One region of the Microbispora sp. H10670 genome, then DNA from elsewhere that is predicted to be linked to it. Evidence: riboswitches for the same ligand, from Rfam matches in the RefSeq annotation. Region 1 holds a riboswitch; each other region holds the start of a gene.
The links. Region 1 has a riboswitch for cyclic di-AMP ahead of HHX33_RS05400 (glycoside hydrolase family 25 protein). Riboswitches for the same ligand answer to the same signal wherever they lie in the genome.
Positions count from the first base shown of each region.

Region 2: it holds a riboswitch for cyclic di-AMP, as region 1 does, so the genes downstream of both, HHX33_RS31995 (NlpC/P60 family protein) here and HHX33_RS05400 (glycoside hydrolase family 25 protein) in region 1, are expected to answer to the same signal.
Region 3: it holds a riboswitch for cyclic di-AMP, as region 1 does, so the genes downstream of both, HHX33_RS36495 (CHAP domain-containing protein) here and HHX33_RS05400 (glycoside hydrolase family 25 protein) in region 1, are expected to answer to the same signal.
Region 4: it holds a riboswitch for cyclic di-AMP, as region 1 does, so the genes downstream of both, HHX33_RS34805 (C40 family peptidase) here and HHX33_RS05400 (glycoside hydrolase family 25 protein) in region 1, are expected to answer to the same signal.

Region 1 is NZ_JABBWW010000002.1:372,740-377,874, forward strand. Features, by position in the region: gene secD (protein translocase subunit SecD) at 1-1,320, shown strand, start outside; gene HHX33_RS05400 (glycoside hydrolase family 25 protein) at 1,397-2,134, opposite strand; cyclic di-AMP (ydaO/yuaA leader) riboswitch at 2,148-2,291, opposite strand; gene HHX33_RS05405 (flavin reductase family protein) at 2,581-3,168, shown strand; gene HHX33_RS05410 (alpha/beta hydrolase) at 3,261-4,964, shown strand; gene HHX33_RS05415 (TetR/AcrR family transcriptional regulator) at 4,950-5,135, opposite strand, start outside.
Region 2 is NZ_JABBWW010000038.1:1,864-6,998, reverse strand. Features, by position in the region: gene HHX33_RS32005 (winged helix-turn-helix transcriptional regulator) at 1-256, shown strand, start outside; gene HHX33_RS32000 (LuxR C-terminal-related transcriptional regulator) at 329-577, shown strand; gene HHX33_RS31995 (NlpC/P60 family protein) at 656-1,696, opposite strand; cyclic di-AMP (ydaO/yuaA leader) riboswitch at 1,764-1,917, opposite strand; gene HHX33_RS31990 (amino-acid N-acetyltransferase) at 2,343-2,894, shown strand; gene HHX33_RS37535 (RDD family protein) at 3,041-4,489, shown strand.
Region 3 is NZ_JABBWW010000021.1:111,810-116,944, reverse strand. Features, by position in the region: gene HHX33_RS26025 (glycoside hydrolase family 15 protein) at 1-1,265, shown strand, start outside; gene HHX33_RS26020 (SPW repeat protein) at 1,386-1,853, shown strand; cyclic di-AMP (ydaO/yuaA leader) riboswitch at 2,169-2,313, shown strand; gene HHX33_RS36495 (CHAP domain-containing protein) at 2,625-3,425, shown strand; gene HHX33_RS26010 (hypothetical protein) at 3,575-4,168, shown strand; gene HHX33_RS26005 (MarR family winged helix-turn-helix transcriptional regulator) at 4,269-4,772, opposite strand; gene HHX33_RS26000 (DUF4236 domain-containing protein) at 4,960-5,135, shown strand, end outside.
Region 4 is NZ_JABBWW010000001.1:97,323-102,457, reverse strand. Features, by position in the region: gene HHX33_RS00465 (BtrH N-terminal domain-containing protein) at 27-1,010, shown strand; gene HHX33_RS00460 (SAM-dependent methyltransferase) at 1,020-1,763, opposite strand; gene HHX33_RS34805 (C40 family peptidase) at 1,929-2,324, opposite strand; cyclic di-AMP (ydaO/yuaA leader) riboswitch at 2,563-2,722, opposite strand; gene HHX33_RS00450 (hypothetical protein) at 3,059-4,168, opposite strand; gene HHX33_RS00445 (helix-turn-helix domain-containing protein) at 4,301-4,930, shown strand; gene HHX33_RS00440 (hypothetical protein) at 5,033-5,135, shown strand, end outside.

The DNA of each region.
Region 1 (5,135 bases):
GTGGCGATGGGCGCCACGCTCACGCTGCCCGGCCTCGCCGGGTTCGTCCTGGCGATCGGCATGGCCGTGGACGCCAACGTGCTGGTCTTCGAACGGGCCAGGGAGGAGTACGGCGCGGCGCCCCGCCGGGGCCTCAAGGCCGCCCTGGACCGGGGGTTCAAGAAAGCCTGGAGCGCGGTCGCCGACTCCAACATCACCACCCTGCTCGCCGCCGGGCTGCTTTTCTGGCTGGCGTCGGGGCCGGTGAAGGGCTTCGGCGTGACGCTGGCGATCGGCGTGCTCGCCTCGCTGATCTCGGCCATGCTGATCACCCGGGTGCTCGCCGCCGCCCTGATCGGCAGGTTCGGCCCGGGGGTGTCGGGCCTCGGCTCGATCGGCCGGGTCAGGACCTGGCTGACCCGGCGGAACCCCGACCTGATGCGGGCGGGGCGGCGCTGGCTCGCCGTCGCGGCCGGGCTGCTCGTGCTGGTGGGCGCGGGGCTGGTCACCCGCGGCCTGAACTACGGCGTCGAGTTCACCGGCGGGCGGATCGTGGAGTTCGGCACGAGCAGGCCGGTCGACGTCGCCGCGGCCCGGCAGGCGGTGTCGGACGCCGGGTTCCCCACGGCCGTCGTGCAGCGGTCGGACGACGCGATCTCCGTACGGACCGGGCAGATCACCGCCGACGACGTCGTCCGCGTCGAGGAGGCCCTGGACCGGCGCGTCGGGGAGGTCACCAAGCAGCGCGACGAGCTCGTCGGGCCGAGCCTGGGCGCGGAGCTGCGCCGCAACGCGCTCATCGCGCTCGGCGTCGCGCTCGCGGCGCAGCTCGCCTACCTGGCGTTCCGGTTCCGGTGGACGTTCGGCGCCGCGGCCGTGGCGGCGCTGTTCGTGGACGCGGCCGTCGTCGTGGGCACGTTCGCCTGGCTGGGCAAGCCGATCGACGGCGTCTTCCTCGCCGCGATGCTGACGATCATCGGGTACTCGGTCAACGACAAGGTCGTGCTCTTCGACCGGGTCCGCGAGCTGTGGCCGGTGTCGCGGGGGACGCCCTTCGGGCGGGTGGTGAACACGGCGATCCTGCAGACCGTGCCGCGTACGGTGAACACGGGGCTCGGCGCGCTGTTCATCCTGGCGGCGCTGGCGGTGTTCGGCGGCGACTCGCTGCGCGACTTCGCGATCGCCCTGCTGATCGGCATCGTGGCGGGCACGCTGTCGTCGTCGTTCGTGGCGGGGCCGGCGGCGATCGAGCTGGAGAGGCGCGCCGGTCAGCCGCCGCCCGCGCCCGCCGCTCCGCGTCGCCGGCCCGTGGCCCGCGACGGATCGGGCGCGGTGGTCTGATGTGGTCAGGGATGGTCTGAAAGCGGTCTGAGAATGGTCCCGGGGCGGGCGGCGCCCGCCCCGGGACCACGGAGCCTCAGTGGCGGCCGAGGGCGCGCAGCTCGAGAGGGCTCAGCGCGGAGACGTTCTGGTCGATCGGCGAGTCGGTGTACTGGTGGATCGCCCAGCTCTTCCAGTCGGCCGGCGGGGTGATGTCGCCCGGGTTCCGGCTGTAGTGGGCCACCCACAGCGGATAGTCGCCCAGGCCGCGGCCGTACTTGTCGGCGAAGTTCCAGCCGCTGTAGAACATCGGCCGGACGCCGGTCTTGGCGGTCACGTACTCCAGCCATTTCCTGGCCCAGGCGTTGACGCGCTGCACCGACTGGCCGTCGGCGGTCTCCAGGTCGAGCACGAGGATGTCGCCGGGCTTGCCCGGCTGCGCGTTCACCACCCGGAGGAAGTGGTCGGCCTCGGCGATCGGGTCGTTGGAGGGGTGGCCGTAGTGGTAGACGCCGCGGACGATCCCCTTCTTGTCCAGCTCCCGCCAGTGCCGGGGGAAGGACGAGTCGACCCAGTCCAGGCCTTCGGTCGCCTTGATGAAGCCGAACTGCGCCCGGCTGTTGATCCAGTCGTGGTCGGCCTCGTAGCCGGAGACGTCCTGGCCGTACGTGTGCGGGTTCGCGTAGGCGGGAGCGGGCGCGGCCGCGGTGGCGGCTAGCGTGGCGGCGGTGAGGGTGGCCGTGCCGGCCGTGACCGCGAGTGCCGCCGCGGCGAGGGCGGCGCGCAGGCGGCGGGCGGAGGGCCGCCCGGCGGGAGAGAACCTGATGGTGGGCATGACGCGGTTGAGCTCCTTGCTTCCATGCCGCCTACCGGGTTAGCTGACGGGTTCGGGCAGGAAGTGCCCTACGGGCGCATCTGGGGGCCTGCGCGCCGATTCACCCCGAGAAGTGGGTCCCCGGCTCCGCGGAACGCGGATTCGGCGGCCGCGCGCACAGAAGAGCGCACGGTCCGGGCAACGACACGGCAACGGAGGCGACGCGGATGTCACCGGTACCCATGCCGTGGCACCTAAAGGTACATACAGCTCAACAATGGTGTAAACCTGACAAAACCTGTTTTTACCTGGGAAGACTCGTCATGCAGGCCGCCCCGTTGGACGGGATCCCGTGCGGCGCGGCGCCGAGGGGGTTTGTAAGTTCGTGACCTGAGCGCTGAGTCACCGGACCAGAGCCGCACCAAAGGCACACCGGAGCCACCGGACCGCACGCGAGAGGTGAACCCATGACCGCAGCTTCCGCCGGCCCCGGCCTCGGCGACCCCGGCTCCGGAGACGCGCCGCCGCCGTCGCCCGCGGAGTTCCGCCGCGCGCTCGGGATGTTCGCGACCGGCGTGACCGTGGTCACGGGTCTCGACGACGGCGATCCGGTGGGGTTCGCCTGCCAGTCGTTCGCGTCGGTGTCCCTCGAACCACCGCTCGTGCTCTTCTGCGCCGACCACAAGGGCCGCGCCTGGCCGCGGATCAGGAAGTCCGGCCGCTTCTGCGTCAACGTCCTCGGCGAGGAGCAGGTCGACGTGTGCGCCAGGTTCGGATCGAGCAACGGCGACAAGTTCGCCGGGCTCGCCTGGGACCTGTCCCGCTGGGGCACGCCCGCCCTGCGGGACGTGCTGCTGCGCGTCCACGGCGAGGTCCGGGAGGTGCACGTGGCCGGAGACCACGACGTGGTGATCGGCCTCGTCCGCGAACTCGAACCCGTCCATCCGGAGCAGCGGCCGATGCTGTTCTTCCGCGGCAGGTTCGGCGTGTACCACGACGACCCCGCCACGGCGCTCGGGCCCAACCTGTGGGGCTGGGGCGACCACTGGGGATGAGGCCGCGCGGGGGGCGGGGCCGTGACCTGCCGGTGACTTGATAGCCTGCCTGCTCCGCGAGTTCGGCGGACAGGCGGTGAATCGGGGGCCTGATGCGGGAGGGGCGGGTACGGCTCGGCGGAGCGCTGGACACGGCCGGGATCCTGTTCGCCGCGATCTTCTTCTGCCTGTCCCTCACTCCGTCGCTGCTGCCCCGCTCGTGGCCGCTGCAGGGGATCATCGCGGGGGTGCTGACCGCGACCGGATACCTGGCCGGCGTGACCGCCGGCGCCCTGGCCCGCCGGAGCGCCGCCCCGGTCGTCCGGCGGTATGCCGGGGCCCGGTGCGCGGGATGGCGCGAGGGGTGGCGCCGTACAGGACGGCGGCGGGTCCGCCGCCTGGTCGCGACGTTCGGCTGCGGGCTGGGCGCCGCGTCGCTGGTCCTCGGCGTACGCGCCCAGAGGGCCATCTACCCGCTGATGGGGCTGCGCCCGCCGGAACGGCTCGGCTATCTCGGCGTGCCGTTCGTCGCGGCGGCGGTGTTCCTGCTCCTGCTGGCCACCGCCAGGGCGCTGCGCGTCGCCGCACGGGCGCTCGGAGGCGTGCTCGGCAGGTGGATCCCCGCCACGGCGGCGCGGCTGGCCGCGACGCTCGGCGTCGGCGTGCTGGCCGTCCTGCTGACCGACGGGATCCTCACCGAGGCCCTGCTCAGAGGGGCCGACAACAGCTTCGCGGCGATCAACAGCGAGACCGCGCCCGGCACCTCGCGGCCCCGGTCCGCCGCCGTCTCGGGCGGCCCCTCCTCCCTGGTCTCCTTCGCGTCGCTCGGTTTGGAGGGCCGGGCGTTCGTCGCCGGCGCCCCCACCGTCGGGGAACTCAGCGGTTTCACCGGGCGGCCCGCGCTCCCGCCGGTCCGGGTCTACGCGGGGCTCGACTCCGCCGCGACCGCCCGTGAGCGGGCCGCCCTCGCCGTACGGGAGCTCGACCGGACCGGCGCGTTCCGCCGGACGGTGCTGTGCGTGATCACGACGACCGGCACGGGCTGGGTGGACCCCCAGGCCGCCGCCGCCCTGGAGTTCATGTACGGCGGGGACACCGCGCTGGTCTCGATGCAGTACTCCTACCTGCCGAGCTGGCTGTCGTTCCTGGTGGACCGCGAGCGCGTCACGGCGGCCGGGCGCGAGCTGTTCGGCCAGGTGTACGCCCGGTGGTCGCGGCTGCCCGCCGGTCACCGGCCCCGGCTGCTGGTGTTCGGGGAGAGCCTCGGGGCGTTCGGCGCGGAGTCGGCGTTCCGCGACGACCGCGACCTGCGCGAGCGCACCGACGGCGCGCTTTTCGTCGGGCCGCCCGACAGCAGCCCGCTGTGGCGGCGGTTCGTGGACGGCCGCGACCCGGGCAGCCGGGAGGTGCTGCCCGTCTACCGGGACGGCGAGACCGTGCGCTTCGCCAACGGGCCCGAGGACCTGCCCGCGCCCGCCTCCTGGGACGGGTCGCGGGTGGTCTATCTCCAGCATCCCTCCGATCCGATCGTGTGGTGGACCCCGCGGCTGATCCTCGGCCGCCCGGACTGGCTGGAGGAACGGCGCGGCGGCGACGTGCTGCCCTGGATCCGCTGGTATCCGTTCGTCACGTTCTGGCAGGTCACCGCGGATCTGGTGTTCTCCCTCGACGCGCCGCCGGGCCACGGGCACGACTACGGCGGCGAGGTGGCCGCCGCCTGGGCGCGGATCGCGCCGCCGGCCGGCTGGGACGACGCGCGGACCACGGCCCTGACCACGCTCCTGTCCCGGAGCGAGGCCGGCTCAGCCGGGCAGTGAGCCGAGCCAGCCGAGCAGCCGGTCGCCCTCACGCTTCATGATCTCGGGATCGCGCAGCGCGTTGGCCAGCAGCGACATGCCCTGATAGGCGCTCACCAGGGTCAGCGCGAGCCCGTCGGGCTCGGGCAGGCCCAGCTCGCGGAACTGGCGCTCGGCCCAGTCGAGCAGCAG
Region 2 (5,135 bases), on a different contig from region 1:
CAGCGAACTGGCGAGGACGATCGCCGGGGTGAGTCAGAAGATGCTCACGCAGACGTTGCGGACGATGGAACGCGACGGACTGGTCTCGCGTACGGTCACCCCGTCGGTGCCGGTACGTGTCGACTACCGGCTCACTCCCCTGGGCGAGAACCTGATGCCGCTACTGGAAGCGATCAAGAATTGGGCGGAGATCCACATGGAGGACGTGGAGGCCGCCAGGGATGCGTATGACCGGCGGCCCGCCGCCGCACCTTGACGGCCTTCAGCAAAGGCGTTTACCGTCCCTGGAGGGTGGGCCGACGAATCATCGTCGTGGGGAGGGCGGACGATGGGTTATCCGGAGGTCGTCTACCGGGGTGAGGATCTCGCCTCGGACCTTGAGCGTGCCGGTCTCACCGAGGAGGACCTACTGCTGCTCGCCGAGCTGGCGAAGGGCGTCACCGCCGACCGGGTGGGCCGCAGCCTCGACGTCAGCGGCCGTACGGTGCGGCGGCGGCTGCGCTGCATCTGCGACCGGATCGGCGTGGCGACCGCTATCGAGGCCGTCGCCTGGGCCGCCCGCCGCCGTCTCATCTGAGCACGTCCCGAACTCGTCCGGCCGCGCACGCGGGCGCGGCCGGTGAACGGTGGTCGTGCACCTCGATCATGCGTGTGATCAGTCGGCGACGCGCACGCCGCCCGCGAACGGCCGTCCGGCGATCTTCGCGATGTGGATGACGTCACCGGTGCGCGGCGCGTGGACCATGTAGCCGCCGCCGATGTAGAGGCCCACATGGTGCAGGTCGGAGTAGAAGAACACGAGGTCGCCGGGGCGGAGCTGGTCGCGGGAGATGTGCGTGCCGGCCGTCCACTGGTCGCCCGTGTAGTGGGGCAGGCTGATGCCGACGGACTGGTAGGCGGCCATCACCAGGCCGGAGCAGTCGAACGAGCGCGGCCCTTCCGCGCCCCAGACGTACGGCTTGAGCTGCTGCGCGAGGGCCCAGCGCGCCGCCTGGGCGGCCTTGCCGCCCCCCACGATGGGGAACGACATCTTCCTGCGCGTCTCGGTGCCGACCTCTCGCGAGACCTGCCGGTAGAGGCTGCTCTCGGTCTTCTTGATCAGCTTCGTGATCTTGTCGCGCCGCGTGTCGAGGCCGTCCAGCAGCTTCCTGACCTCGCTCTGGCGGGCGGCGGCGCTGGACTTGGCCCGCGCGGCGGCGTCCATCGCCTTGCTGACCTCCGCGACCTCCTGGCTCTGCTGTAACTCCAGCGCGTACGTCGTGGAGGCCTGGTCGAGGTACTGCCGCGGGTCCGTGGACTTCACGAGCACCAGGGCGTTGCCGAGCCCGTTGGTCATGTAGGAGTGCTGGGCGAGGGCGCTCGCCCTCTGCCGGCGGGTCTCCAGTTCGGCCTCGCTCTTGGCGAGGTTCTTCTTGGCGAGATCGGCGGACCGCTCGGCCGCCTTCAGACGCACCCGCTCGCCGTTGTACTGCTCGGTGAGTGTCTCGATTTCGCTGTAGAGGTCCTCCACCTCCGCGGCGAGCTCCTTGAGGCTCGGCTTCGGGTCGGCGGTCGCGCGGACCACCGGAGCGCCGAATGTGACCGCGGCGAGCGCGACTCCGACGAAGGTGAACCGCCGGATGGCACCTGGACCGGCCGGGCCGGATCCGGGCCGTCGGCGACGGGCGTGCCTGCCCGCCTGCCGTCCTCCACGCATGCGCAACCGAGCTCCTCTCCCATAGGTGCCCCCGCACCGGCCGGCGTCGTCGTGACGGGTCGTGCGGCTGGGCACTGCCGAGCGCCTGCCGGGTTAGCTGACGGGTTCGGGCCGGAGCAGCCCTACCTTGCGGATTCACCCCTGGACGATCTGAACCTGAACCGATCCTGATCCCATGGATTGGGTCCCCGGCTCCTCTCCGCACCCGGCCCCCGACAGGGTTCGGGCACCGGCGCTTCGAGGATTCGGCGCCCGATCGTCGAGATCGCTCACGACGATCGGCATCGTCGCTGGACGATAGTGCACCCTGAGTTGTTGCTCAACCAGAACTCGCAAACCCGTCTACGTTTGACAACCAAATGATCACGCTAGGGTCACGAGTTGATCAGTGATACCGGCTGGTCTACCTGGGTTTGTGGTGCTTTGGTGACATCTGAGGTGCTGGTCGGAAGCAGAGAAAATCGATGCGCGGCCAGACGTGCGTCACGGGGTCCGATCCGGCGTCGATCCGTATTCCGGTGGCTACAGAACGTCAGGCGCGATGTCGGACGGACCGTTTGGGGTTGACCGTAAATCGGAGCCGCCTACGCCGATCCGCGCGCGACAGGCGAGGGGGACGGCGGGAGGGGCACTAGGCTGGCCGTTCATGGAGCAGGTCGCCGCACAGACACCGAGCGGATCCGGCGCCAGGGGCGTTATGGTGCGCCGGGCCAGGACCCCGGACGTCAGGGCGATCCGCCGCCTCGTCGACGCGTACTCGGGCGTCGGGCCGCGCCTGCTGAAGAAGAGCACGGTCACGCTGTACGAGGACGTCCAGGAGTTCTGGGTCGCGGAGATCGGCGGAGAGGTCGTCGGCTGCGGCGCGCTGCACGTGCTCTGGGAGGACCTGGCCGAGATCAGGACCGTCGCGGTGGATCCGGCGGTGCGCGGTGGAGGCGTCGGCTACCGGATCGTCGCCTCGCTCATCGACGCCGCGCGCGGCCTCGGCGTACGCAGGGTCTTCTGCCTCACGTTCGCCGTGGAGTTCTTCGCGCGCCATGGTTTCACCGAGATTCAGGGCACCCCCGTGTCGCCCGAGGTGTACGCGGAACTCCTCGCGTCGTACGACGAAGGAGTCGCCGAGTTCCTCGACCTGGAGCATGTCAAGCCGAACACACTGGGGAACACGCGAATGCTGCTGCATCTCGATCGCCATTGAGTCATAATGCCGACATTGGTGGCTGATCTTGACGGTCATGGTCAGTCGCTGCAAAGGTGACTGTTGATACGCGTGTCGCTACTTTTGGCGGTATCAGCGTGTGCTACTGAGATGCGGCGCATGCGTCTTCGAAACGAGGTGACACGGTGAGCACCGGACAGCCGCCGTACCCCCAGGACGAGTCGGACGGGACGCCACCGCCGCCTTCGAACCACGGGTACAACCCGGACAGACCTTCCCAGGACTACGACCCCGAGGCCACGGTCGTCGGCTATCGGGCACAGCAGACGGGCCCGCAGCAGACTCCCGGCCAGGACTCAGGCCAGGGCGGATACGGTCAGCAGCAGTACGGCCAGCCTTCACAGGGCGGGTACGGCCAGCAGGGTTATGGCCAGGACACCGGCCAGCAGGGCTATGGCCAGCAGTACGGTCAGCAGACCCCGCAGCAGGGCTATGGTCAGCAGCAGCAGTACGGCCAGTCTTCGCAGGGCGGGTACGGCCAGCAGGGTTATGGCCAGGACACCGGCCCGCAGGGGTACGGCCAGCAGGCTTCACAGCAGGGCTACGGCCAGCAGCAGTACGGCCAGTCCTCCCAGGGCGGTTATGGCCAGCAGGGTTATGGCCAGGAGACGGGCCCGCAGGGCTATGGCCAGCAGTACGGCCAGCAGGCCCCGCAGCAGGCGTCGCAGCAGGGCTACGGCCAGCAGTACGGTCAGCAGGCGTCGCAGCAGGGCTACGGCCAGCAGCAGTACGGCCAGTCCTCCCAGGGCGGGTACGGCCAGCAACAGGGTTACGGCGAGCAGCAGGGCCAGCCGACGGGCGGCTACGGCCAGCAGTCGCAGGGGGGCTACCAGCAGTACGGCCAGCAGACCGGCCCGCAGGCATCCGGCTCGCAGGCGTACGGCCAGCAGGGCTACGAGCAGCAGGGTTACGGCCAGCAGGCTCCGCAGCAGGGCTATGGTCAGCAGCAGTACGGCCAGCAGCAGTACGGCCAGCCCGGCTACGGCGGCGGGCAGGCCACGCCGGGGTACGGCCAGCCCGCCTACGGGCAGTCGTACGCGCCGCAGGGGGCGATCCCGCCCGGCGCGCCGGCCCCGCTGGCGGAGTGGTGGCAGCGCCTCGTCGCCCGGCTGATCGACGGTGTCGTCGTCGGGATCCCCTACATGATCCTCAGCGCCGTCATCGGGGGCTTGGTGTTCACCGCCGCCAGCATCGACCCGACGACCGGCGTCACGACCCTGGAGAGCGGGGCCTTCCTGGCCGCGCTGCTCGTCGCCGTGCTGGGGGGCGTCGTGATGGCCGTCTACGAGTTCTTCATGCTGCGCTCACGCGGGCAGACCCTCGGCAAGATGGCGATGGGCATCAAGGTCGTCCCGGTCGGCGGAACGCTGACCGCGGCGGGGCTGCCCCAGGACGCGGCGATGAAGCGCGCCGGAGTGCTCTTCGCCTTCCAGTTCCTGTCGTGGATTCCCTTCATCAAGTACCTCGCGAACCTGGCCGCCCTTCTCAACGTGCTCTGGCTGCTGTGGGACAAGCCGCTGCAGCAGGCTTTGCACGACAAGGTCGCCAACACCGTGGTGGTCAAGGTCAAGTAATGACCGCGGACGGGGCCGATGGCGTGGACCATCGGCCCCGTTTTTCGTATGGCGTGACGGTTCCGGGGGTCGACGGCGCCTGCTCCGGAAAATTCGGTAACGGGACCACCCGGACATGCCATGCTTGGCGGACCGGCGGACCCGCCCGCGAGATGGCAATGACCGCGACACCGCCGCGTCAATCCTTCCGGTCCGCCGGCGTCACCCCGCTCCGGGCCATATCCGGCCGGAGCGGCTTATGGAACCCGCTCGGCGCTCTTATGGGCCCGAAGGCGGCGCACCGGGCCTTATGGGCTCCTCCGCCTGCCCGTCCCCCGCGAGCCCCGGTGCCGACCCCCGAAACGGCGGGCCGTTTGGCCGCGCGAAACCTTAGGCGGGCCCGGCCGGCGGGGGCGGCCATGCGTTTGTGGCGCGGCCGGTTAAATCGATCTTCGGGCCGCCCGGGCAGTGGATCTTGTCGGGATGCGGTGCGGTCCTCTCTTTTTGCGAGCCTTCCCGGCACCGGGGATCTGTTTTAGACGCGCGTATATCCCGTCAAGGGTGCGCCGGTCGTACCAGAAGGGTCACGGTGGTCATGAAGATCCGAGTGCCGGGGGACGCGGCGTCCCCTCGTTTCAGTGACGCTCATCAACGGTACGGCGTGCCG
Region 3 (5,135 bases), on a different contig from region 1:
AGCGGGTGCCGTTCGTGCTCACCTGGCAGGAGTCGTGGCGGAGCCGCCCGCACCGGCTGGAGGCCGCCGAGGAGCTGGCGAACACCGAGCGCATATGGAGGGAGTGGCTCGGCCGGTGCCGTCACCGGGGTGAGTACGCCGAGGCGGTGTCCGGCAGCCTCGTCACGCTCAAGGCCCTCACCTACGCCCCGACCGGCGGCATCGTCGCGGCGCCCACCACGTCCCTGCCGGAGCTGATCGGAGGCTCCCGCAACTGGGACTACCGCTACAGCTGGCTGCGGGACGCCGCGTTCACCCTCCAGGCGCTCATCGGGGCGGGGTACTCCGAGGAGGCGACCGCCTGGCGTGACTGGCTGCTGCGGGCCGTCGCCGGAGACCCGGCCGACCTGCAGATCATGTATACGATCGACGGCGGCCGCCGGATGCCCGAGCGGACCCTCGACCGGCTGCCGGGATACGAGGGGTCCCGGCCGGTGCGGGTCGGCAACGCCGCCGCCCGGCAGTTCCAGCTCGACGTGTACGGCGAGGTGATCGACTGCCTCTACCAGGCCAGACAGGCGGGGCTGGGGCCGGAGGAGGACGCCTGGGACCCGCCGCGCGCGTTCATGGACTATCTGGAGGGCGCGTGGCGCGAGCCGGGCAACGGGCTCTGGGAGGTGCGCGGGCCGCGCCGCCCGTTCGTGCACGCGAAGGTCCTCGCGTGGGTGGCCGCGGACCGGATGGTCGCCTCGGTGGAGCGGCAGGGGCTCGACGGTCCGGTGGGCCGCTGGCGCGCCCTGCGGGAGGAGATCCACCAGGACGTGTGCGCCCACGGGTACGACCCCGGCCGCAACACCTTCACCCAGTTCTACGGCTCCAGAGGGCTGGACGCCGCGCTGCTGCTGATCCCCCGGCTCGGCTTCCTGCCGCTGGACGACCCCCGCCTGGCGGGAACCGTCGACGCCGTGTGCCGAGAGCTCACGGAGGACGGATTCGTGCTGCGCTACCGGCCGGAGGCCGACGGGGTGGACCGGCTGCCGGGCGGGGAGGGGGTCTTCGTCCCCTGCTCCTTCTGGCTCGCGCACGCGCTCGCCCTGCTGGGCCGGCGCAGGCGGGCGCGGGCGCTGTTCGAGCGGCTGCTGTCCCTGCGCAACGACGTCGGCCTGCTGGCGGAGGAGTACGACCCCGGCCTCCGCCGCCAGGTGGGCAACTTCCCCCAGGCCTACAGCCACGTCTCGATCGTCAACACGGCGGAGGCCCTGACGGCGCCGGCGCCATCTGCCTGACAGATGTACTTCATCTGCAATCCGCGCGTCTCGCGGTCTCCCCTCCGCGCCGTCCCCGGTTGCATGATGCAAGAGAGGGGTCTCGGGCCCCCGGCCACCTGGGAGAAGAGGTGACACATCATGGTGCAACCAGGTCTGGCTCGACGCCCGGACGTCACGAAGCTGCGCCAGACGTACGACCGGGCGGGATCGACCGCCCCGGCGCAGGTCATGGACGCGGTGACGCTCCTCGCCGGCCTCTACCTCGCCATCTCGCCGTGGATCGTGGGATTCACCGGGTTCGGCGGCCTGACGGTCAACAACCTGATCGTCGGGCTGGTCGTCACGGCGCTCGCGCTGAGCTGCGCCTCCGCGTTCGGCCGGACGTACGGCGTGAGCTGGGTGACACCGGTGCTCGGCGTCTGGGCGATCATCGCGCCGTGGGTGATCAGAGGCCAGCCGGCGACCACCGCGACCATCTGGAACAACGTGGTCACCGGAGCGGTGATCTTCCTGTTCGGCCTCGGCGCGCTCGCGTTCGCGGCCAACTACCGGCAGCACGAGCACGGCCGGCGGAGAGGAGTCGGCGCACCCGGCGGTGAGTGGTAGCCGGCGCGGCAGCCCGCCGCCTGCGGTCCACGCCAGCGGTCCGACGCGGCGGGGCCGGCCGGATCGACGGGGCGTGAGAGGGCCCGAGCCCGCTCACGCCCCGCCATCGTGCTTATGGGAGTCCGAGTGCCAGACGGGCCCGTACCGGACGATGTGGCGCATATCACGATTAGGTGCCGTCAGTGCGAGGACCTGCGGAAGCATGGTGCAGAAGGTGCAGAAATGGACCTGTTTGCCGGTTTTTCGGTCGTGTCCTACTCGTGATCTACTATGCTTCCGGTCAGTACGCCGGTGCGTGGTCCTCAACCCGAGGACGACCGGCGACCGCCGAATCCCGGATGTCATCGAACCCGGGAACCGGGGACCCACGTCTCTTCTGGGGTGAATCCGGACCATCCGGTAGGGCTACTCCTGGCCCGAACCCGTCAGCTAACCCGGTAGGCGGCCAAGGAGAGGAGAGCGCGTGGAGTGTCCGCTCCACCTGCCCACCCGGTCCGGCCTCCGTCGCCGGACCACATGCCCGCCCTGGAACGTCTCCAGGCTTCCGGGGTGACGGCGCGCCCGTGACGGGCTGCCACATCTCCCGTTTCTGAATCCCGTCCGACCCCGCCCGCCCGGGGACCGCCGCGGCCGTGTCCGCCGGTGCGTCCGCCGGCGTGACGGTCGGTGTGACGGTCATGCCCGCATGCCGTCGTGCCCGGCGGCGGGTTCGTCATGTTCTGACGCGCGCCATAGGAGCCTTCGATTTCTACCGATCCGATAGCACAGCAGTTGCTCGACGCCGTACGCCCGGAGCTCGGCTACCGGGAACGGCCCGGGAAGCCGACCAAGTTCGGCGAGTGGTACGCCGACAACATCGCCATGGACTCCGACTTCAAGGCGGCTCCCTGGTGCGACATGTTCGTCTCGTGGGCGGCCAGCCGGGCGGGCGTGCAGGACCACGTCGGCGAGTTCGCGCTGACCACCCGGCACGCCAAGTGGTTCGAGCAGCAGGGCGCCTGGAGCCGCAAGCCGGAACCCGGTGCCGTGGTCTTCTTCGACTGGTCGGGGTCGAAGCGCATCAAGGACATCGACCACGTCGGCATCGTCGAGAAGGTCGTCGGCGGCAAGGTCCACACGATCGAGGGCAACGTCGACGGCGTCTGGCTCAAGCGCAAGGTGCGCGACTCCAGCAAGATCGTCGGGTACGGCCTGCCGCGCAAGGTCAAGGTGATCCCGAAGGTGACCGTCACCGTGCAGCCCGTGGCGGCGGACGCGGCGGTCCAGGGGGCGGTGGTCCAGGGGGCGGCGTCGGCCACGCGGAGCATGGCCGCGGGTCACGGGCAGCCGCCGGGCACGGCCTTCTCGCCGAGCGACGCCGTCCTGCCGGCCGGTCTGCTGTTCGCGCTCGTGTCGACCGCGGTGACCGGTCTGCGCTTCAGGGCAGCCGCGGCGGCGACGTCCGGCGGACGGCACCGCAGGGGTGGCCCGCGGCGGGAGGGGTACGGCGGCGAGCGGCGCGGCCAGGAGGTCGTGGGAGCCGGGGTGTCCGGCCCCGCCGCGGCGCAGGAGCCGTTCCACCTCCCCGGCTGACCGGCCGGAGAGGCGCCTGGGAACACTCTGGGAGTTTGAGATCGTTTGCGGATGTCTGTGAAATTCGGTGACTCGCGCGGCTAGGGTGGGCAGCCACCCGCGGAAGCCGTGGAGCCTTCCCCCGATACGACCGCTGGGAGTTGTCTCACATGTACGGGCGCGTCCCCTCACAGACGAGCCAGGATGATCAGTTTCGTCAGGAGATCCTCTCCAGCGACGAGCCGTCCGGCGCGAAGAGCAGGAAGCCCCTCGTCATCGTCGCCGTGATCCTGGTCGCCGTACTCGCGGCGGCGGGCGCGGGCTTCGCGTTGCGCGGCGCCACGGACCCGGGCCCCTCCGCGGGCGGTGCCGGGCAGCAGACGGCGCCGGCGCAGGAGAACGGCGCCGGTGATCCCGCCGAGGCGGGACCGGACTCCGGGACCGGTGCCGAGGACGGCACGGATGACGGCTCGGATGACGGCTCGGCGGGCGACGCCGAGGGTGGTGGCGCGGACGGCGGTGCGGACGGAGGCTCCGCGCAGGCGCCCGCCGGAGACGGCACGGGCACCGGCTCCGGCGCCGGTGGGTCCACCGGTCAGGCGCCCGGAGGCACGGGCCAGGCGAAGACCGGGCCGGCCGGAAAGGCGGGCGGCGGCACGAAGGGCGGCGCGGGCACCGGCTCCGGCGGAGGCGACGACACGCCCTCGACGGCCGGTGGCTCCGGCGGCCTCATCCCGGGGGAGTGCGCCGCCTCCGGATGCTGAGTCCGCATGACGACCGCGTGCCCGGCGAGTGCGCCGCCGCCGCGAACCTGGCCGGCTTCCGGCGGGCGTACCGGATCACCAGGTCCGTGCGGGCGCCGGCTCAGGAGGACGGATCGGGCCAGCCGAGCGGGAACGAGACGGTCGTGGGCGGTTCGCCGGCCGCGTCGGTGAACTCGCGCATGGCGGTGATCAGAGCCTGACGCCGGGGAGCGGGCATCCGGGCGAGTATCGCCGCGATCTCCGCCTTGCGCCGGGCCGTGACCTCGTCCACGATGCGCGAGCCGACGTCGGTCAGCCGCAGCAGCGTCTCCCGCCGGTTCTGCGGGTTCACCTCGCGCTTCAGCAGCCCGGCGGCGGCGAGGCGGTCCGCCATCCGCATCGCGGTCGAGGGATTCACGCCGAGTCTCTCGGCCAGCGTGACCAGTTTGGTCTCTCCCAGCCCGACCACCAGCAGCATCCGGAACTGCGGCAGTGTGACTCTGTCCTCCGCGGAGGCGAGGGAGCGTGCGGAGATCGCGACGAGCACCCGCGACGCGGTGAGCACGGCGGACGTGACGGCCTCCAGGTCGTCCGCGATCGGCTCCTCGTCCCCATCCTTAGCCATAGGCATCGTTTTTACACGGTCCCAGCCGCCGTCTCGTCATTGCACCGGACAAAGGTTCCCACCCTGTGACCAGGAGTTGTACGGCGAGGACGGTGGCGGTGCGTCCCGACATGCACCTCTGTGCGAGCGCGTGTGCTGATCGCTTCTGTGGGTAGTCGCGGGGGCACGGAAAACACGGAGGGAAACGATGGGCTGGAGCTACCGTAAGTCAATCAAGATGGGGCCTTTCAGACTCAACCTGTCGCGCGGCGGCGTGGGCCACAGCTACGGCGGCCGCGCCTTCCGCGTGACCAAGACGGCGGACGGGCGTCGCACCCTCACGGTGAACCTGCCCGGCGGCTTCCACTGGAAGAAGACGCTCAG
Region 4 (5,135 bases), on a different contig from region 1:
GTCGGCCGGCATGAGGAGAGCGACGCATGACCTTCGTGAAGGACGTCGAGACCCGTGGCATGCGCCACTGCGAGACGACGGCGCTGGGGGTGCTGTTGCGGCACGAGGGGCTCGATCTGTCCGAGCCCATGCTGTTCGGGCTGGGGTCGGGCCTGTCCTTCGTCTACTGGGACAGCAAGGCCATGCCGATCCCCTTCCTCGGCGGCCGGGTCAAGCCGTTCGAACTCACCAGGAACCTGGCCGCCCGGCTGGAACTGACGCTGGCGACCGAGGAGACCACCTCGTCGCGCAAGGCGTGGGAGAACGTGGCCTCCCGCGTCGACGCGGGCCGGCCGGTCGGCCTCCAGCTCGACTGCTACCACCTGGACTACTTCCGCTCCAAGGTGCACTTCGGTGGTCATGTCGTCGCGATGTACGGCTACGACGAGCACGAGGTCTACCTGGTGGACACCGACCAGCAGGGCGGAGCGGTACGCACCGGCCGGGACGGCCTCGCCAGGGCGCGGGCCGAACGCGGCCCGATGACCGCCAGGAACCGGTCCTTCACCATCACCCTGCCGGCCCGCCCGCTCAACTGGCAGGACCACATCATTCCCGCCATCCGGGACTGCGCCGACGCCTTCCTCGCCGCTCCCATCGCGAACCTGGGCCACCGCGGCATCGAGAAGGCCGGCAAGCTGGTGCCCGGATGGCTGCTACGCGCCGCCGAGCCGCGGCGGGACCTGCCGCAGGCCGCTCTCCTCATGGAGAAGGGAGGAACCGGCGGCGCCCTGTTCCGCGCCCTCTACCGCGACTTCCTCGACGAGTGCACCCGGCTGATCGACGACGGCGGCCTCCGCACCGGTCACCGCCTGTACGCCGAGGCCGCCGGCCTCTGGACGGAGGTGTCCGTCCTGATCGCGAAGGCGGGAGAAAGCGGTGACGCGGGACACCTGGAGCAGGCCGGGGTCATCCTCCGCGACCTATCGCGCCTGGAGGAGGACGCCATGCGGGTGCTCCGTCAGCTGTAGGGGATCGGGTCAGTTCCTCCGCTGGAGGAGGAGCGTGACGAACCCCAGGATGCCCCGGTAACCGCGCAGCCACATGTCGCGGTGCTCCAGAGCCGCCGTGCGAGCGTCGTCGGCGTCCGGGCCGGAGTGCTCGTTGGCCCAGCGCAGCAGCGTGCCCGTCCAGGACCACTCGTACTCGTCCCATTCGGCCAGGTCGCTGGTGTACGCGTGGACCACGTCGAAACCGGGGGACTCGGCGGCGGCGACGGTGCCGGGCAGGTCGAGGAACTCCGACTTCGCGGCGCCCAGCCGGGTGAGCGCCTCCGCGGTCGGCTCGCGCTCCCAGAATCCCTCGCCCACCAGTGCCAGCCCGTTCGGCCGCAGGTAACGGCGGACGTGCTCGACGGTCGGGACGAGCCCGCCGAACGCGTGCGTGGCTCCGACGCAGAGCACCAGGTCGTACTGCTCGGCGACCGGGAAGTCGGCGGCCGGCCGCTCGTGGAACCGGATGCGCTCCCAGACGCCCTGGACCTCGGCCGCCTGCTCCGCCGCCTTGAGGCCGAGCGCGGAGATGTCCACACCGTCGGCGGTCGCGTCCTGGTAGAGCGCCAGCGCGCGCAGCGTCCAGGCCGCCTCGCCACAGCCGAGATCGAGGATTCTCGCCCCCTCGGCCAGCCGGGCCCGGCGCAGCAGCCGGGTCACGTTGGCACCGGAGACCGGCGCGGCGATGGGGTGGTCCCGATGAGCGAGATGGCTGATCAGCTGGCGGTCCATGGCCCAATCCTTCCGCATCCCCGAACCCTTGCGGCAAGCCGAATCCGCCCTTACGGGCGGCGCCGGGACGACCGCCGGCGTGCCGCCGGCCTGGCCGGCCCCCGGCGGGGACGCGGTCACGTGTGACCGGACGTCCCCGCCGGGGTGTCGTCCACGACGCCGGGGTCACACGCCGGGGCGTACGGCGGTGACGAAGTTGCTCCTCCAGTAGCCCTTGAGGCGGTCGACCCTGACCACCGCGCCGGAGTGGGGAGCGTTGATCACTTTCTTGTTCCCCATGTACATGCCCACGTGGCCGCCGCCACTGGTGAAGATGAGGTCGCCCGGCTTGAGACGCGCCAGGGAGACCTTCTTCTTGACGGCGTTGAGCATCGACCACGTCGTACGCGGGATCTTGACGCCGGCCTTGCGCCAGGCGAACTGGACCAGCCCGGAGCAGTCGAACGCCCCCGGGCCCGTGGCGCCCCAGACGTAGGGATCGCCGATCTGCTTTTTCGCCACCTTGATGGCGAGTTCGGCCTTCTCCTGCTGGACAGCGGCCTTGGTGAGCTTCGTGTTCACGGAGGACTCCGCCGTGGAGGCCGTGGGAGCCTCTCCGGCGTACGGGGTGAACGCCGTGACGGGGGGCTCGGGCGGGATGGCCGTCGAGTCCGGGGGCGGGGCTGTCACGGTCCCCGTGACGGCGCCGGCGGGCAGGGCGCCGAAACCTGCCAGGGAGAGGGTGAGCGCTGCGCTACCGACCGTGACGCAGGCAGCGCGAAGCAGAGTGGTGGGGTTGGCGGACAGGGGGATCTCTCCTAGGGTCTTCCGCTTGCGCCTACCGGGTTAGCTGACGGATTCGGGCAGGGAAGTCGCCCTACAGCGCTTACGCGCCGATTCACCCCGGACCTTCGGATGGAAGGTCGATTGGTTCCCCGGCTCCGAGCCTCCTTGCTGCACGGATTCGGCATCACCGGCGCCCAGGGGGGCGGGAGAGGGCATGGCGCCGGTGACAGTGGATGCGCTTTCCGAACACGGGCTGGCCGGGTTCGTTGGGCAAGGAAACTACCAAGGCGCGCCGTATTGCCGCAAAGGGGGCAAATAGGATTATGACCGCATAAAGGGGTCATAAAGCGAGGAGCCGCAGGTCAGGGCGGGTGTGGTAGGCGGAAACGTGACGCTCGTCACACCGGCTGATCGGCCTTCCGCAGGTCGCCAAGGCGCGCGAAACCGGCCGATGGGTGTCTTCCACCGGCCGCGGGCGATCCCGAAGCACCGGCCACGCCGTCGGTGCACGGCGTGGCGAGGTCAGGCGGTCACTGCGTACGCCAGAACGTGCCGTTGGCCGAGGGGTCGTCGGGGTCGCCCTGCGGGACGGTGAAGCCCGCGCCCCACATCGTCGTCGTTCCCGGCCTGCGGGCGACGGAGAACACGACGGCGTCGGTGCCGGACTTCCGGAGGAGCCGGGCCTGTCGCCACGTCGAGCCGGTGACCTGCCACAGGGTGGGGTTCCAGTTGCCCTGCAGGACCCAGACGCCGCCCCTGCCGTCGGGCTCCACCTCGGTGTACGGCTGGGCGTTGGCGGAGCCGATGGAGACGGTCCACGACCTGCCGTTCCAGTGCATGACCAGGGTGCGGCCGAAGTCGACGTCGTCGCCCTGCTCGTCGGCGCCCTCCCAGCTGACCCCGCCGACGACCCACACGTTCTTCGATCCCACGACCGCGATGTCCTGGATGGTCACGACGGCGTCCGGCGCGGGAAGGGCGAGCGCCGGAGCCGGGACCAGGGTCCAGGACGTCCCGTTCCACCGCATGATCGAGGGACGGTTGCCCTTGACGCCCGCCGCCCAGGCCACGCCGGCCTTGTACGCGTCGACGGCGGAGGCGCGGCCCGGCAGCCGGACGCTCTTCCAGGAGGACCCGGTCCAGTGCCTCGCCGTGGCGGCCGTCCCGGCGACCGCCCAGACGTCCTTCGCGCCCGTCGCGTCGGCGTCCGTCGCCGAGAAGCCACTGCCCAGGGCGATCGTGGTCCATCCGCGGCCGTTCCAGCGCGCGGCCCTGCCCTCGCCGAAGACCCACGCGTTCGTGCCGGAGGTGGCCGTCACGGCCCGCAGCTCGTACGGCGGGCTGTTCGGGATGACCCGCCAGGATCGGCCGTCGAACCGCTGGACGAGACCCCGCTGCCTGCCGTTCACGACCCGGTGCCCGGCCGCCCACACCGACCCGTTGCCCAGGACCGTCACGTCGTTGAGCACGTCGTCCCCGGGCAGCGTGTTCACCCTGACCGGCTTCCACGTGGGCGCGGGCGCATCCGCCTGGCGGCCCTGATAGCCCAGGTGGCCCTGGTGGGCCGCACCGGACGCGGCCACGGGCGGCACGCTCGCCAGGCCGAGAACCATCACCCCTGTGACGACTGCGGTACGCATGACGCTCCCCTCCGTTCGCCCATATGACGTCCGATCGAGGACATTCGTTCACCGGGCGGCCACGCGACTTCCGGCGCGGGCGCGGTGGAATCGGCCTGTCCGCGTGCGAAAACGACAAGTAAGATTGCCGGTATGGCAAACGACGACGCCGCCGTCCTGGCCTCCGTCGGTTCCCGGCTGCGTGCGCTGCGCAGGCAGAACGGCAGCACGCTGAGCCGGCTCGCGGAGTCCACCGGCATCTCGGTCAGCACCCTGTCGCGCCTGGAGTCCGGCGAACGCAAGCCCACGCTGGAGCTGTTGCTGCCGCTGGCGCGGGCCTACCAGGTGCCGCTCGACGAACTCGTCGGCGCGCCGCCGGTCGGCGACCCCCGGGTGCGGTTGAAGCCCATCAGCCGCTGGGACTCGACGATCGTGCCCCTGACCCAGCACCCCGGCGGGCTGCAGGCGTACAAGATGATCATTTCGGTGGAGCGCTGTGATCCCGAGCCGCGTACGCACGAGGGCTACGAGTGGCTCTACGTGCTCAACGGAAGGCTGCGGCTGGTGCTCGCCGAACACGACCTCGTCCTCAGGGCGGGGGAGGCCGCGGAGTTCGACACCCGGCTGCCGCACTGGTTCGGCAGCACCGGCGAGGCGCCGGTGGAGATCCTCAGCCTGTTCGGCACCCAGGGCGAACGCATGCACGTCCGGGCGAAACCACGCGGCGCCCAGGAGACGCCCGCTGAACCGTCTCAAGGACGAACCGCCGCTTTCCGCGCATAATGGGGACACCTGCAGGCGATCAAGGAGCGACGATGCGGCTCGCGCGGTGGTCGAACGCTCCCGGCCGGGGACGATGACCGGGTGAGGAGAGGCCGATGGGCCATGGCGGCGGCTCTCGGGCTCGCCTGCCTGGGCGCGTGCGGGTCGGTGACGGCCTCCTCCGGTGTGGACATGGATCACCTGCGGGAGCTGGGGGTCGCGCCCG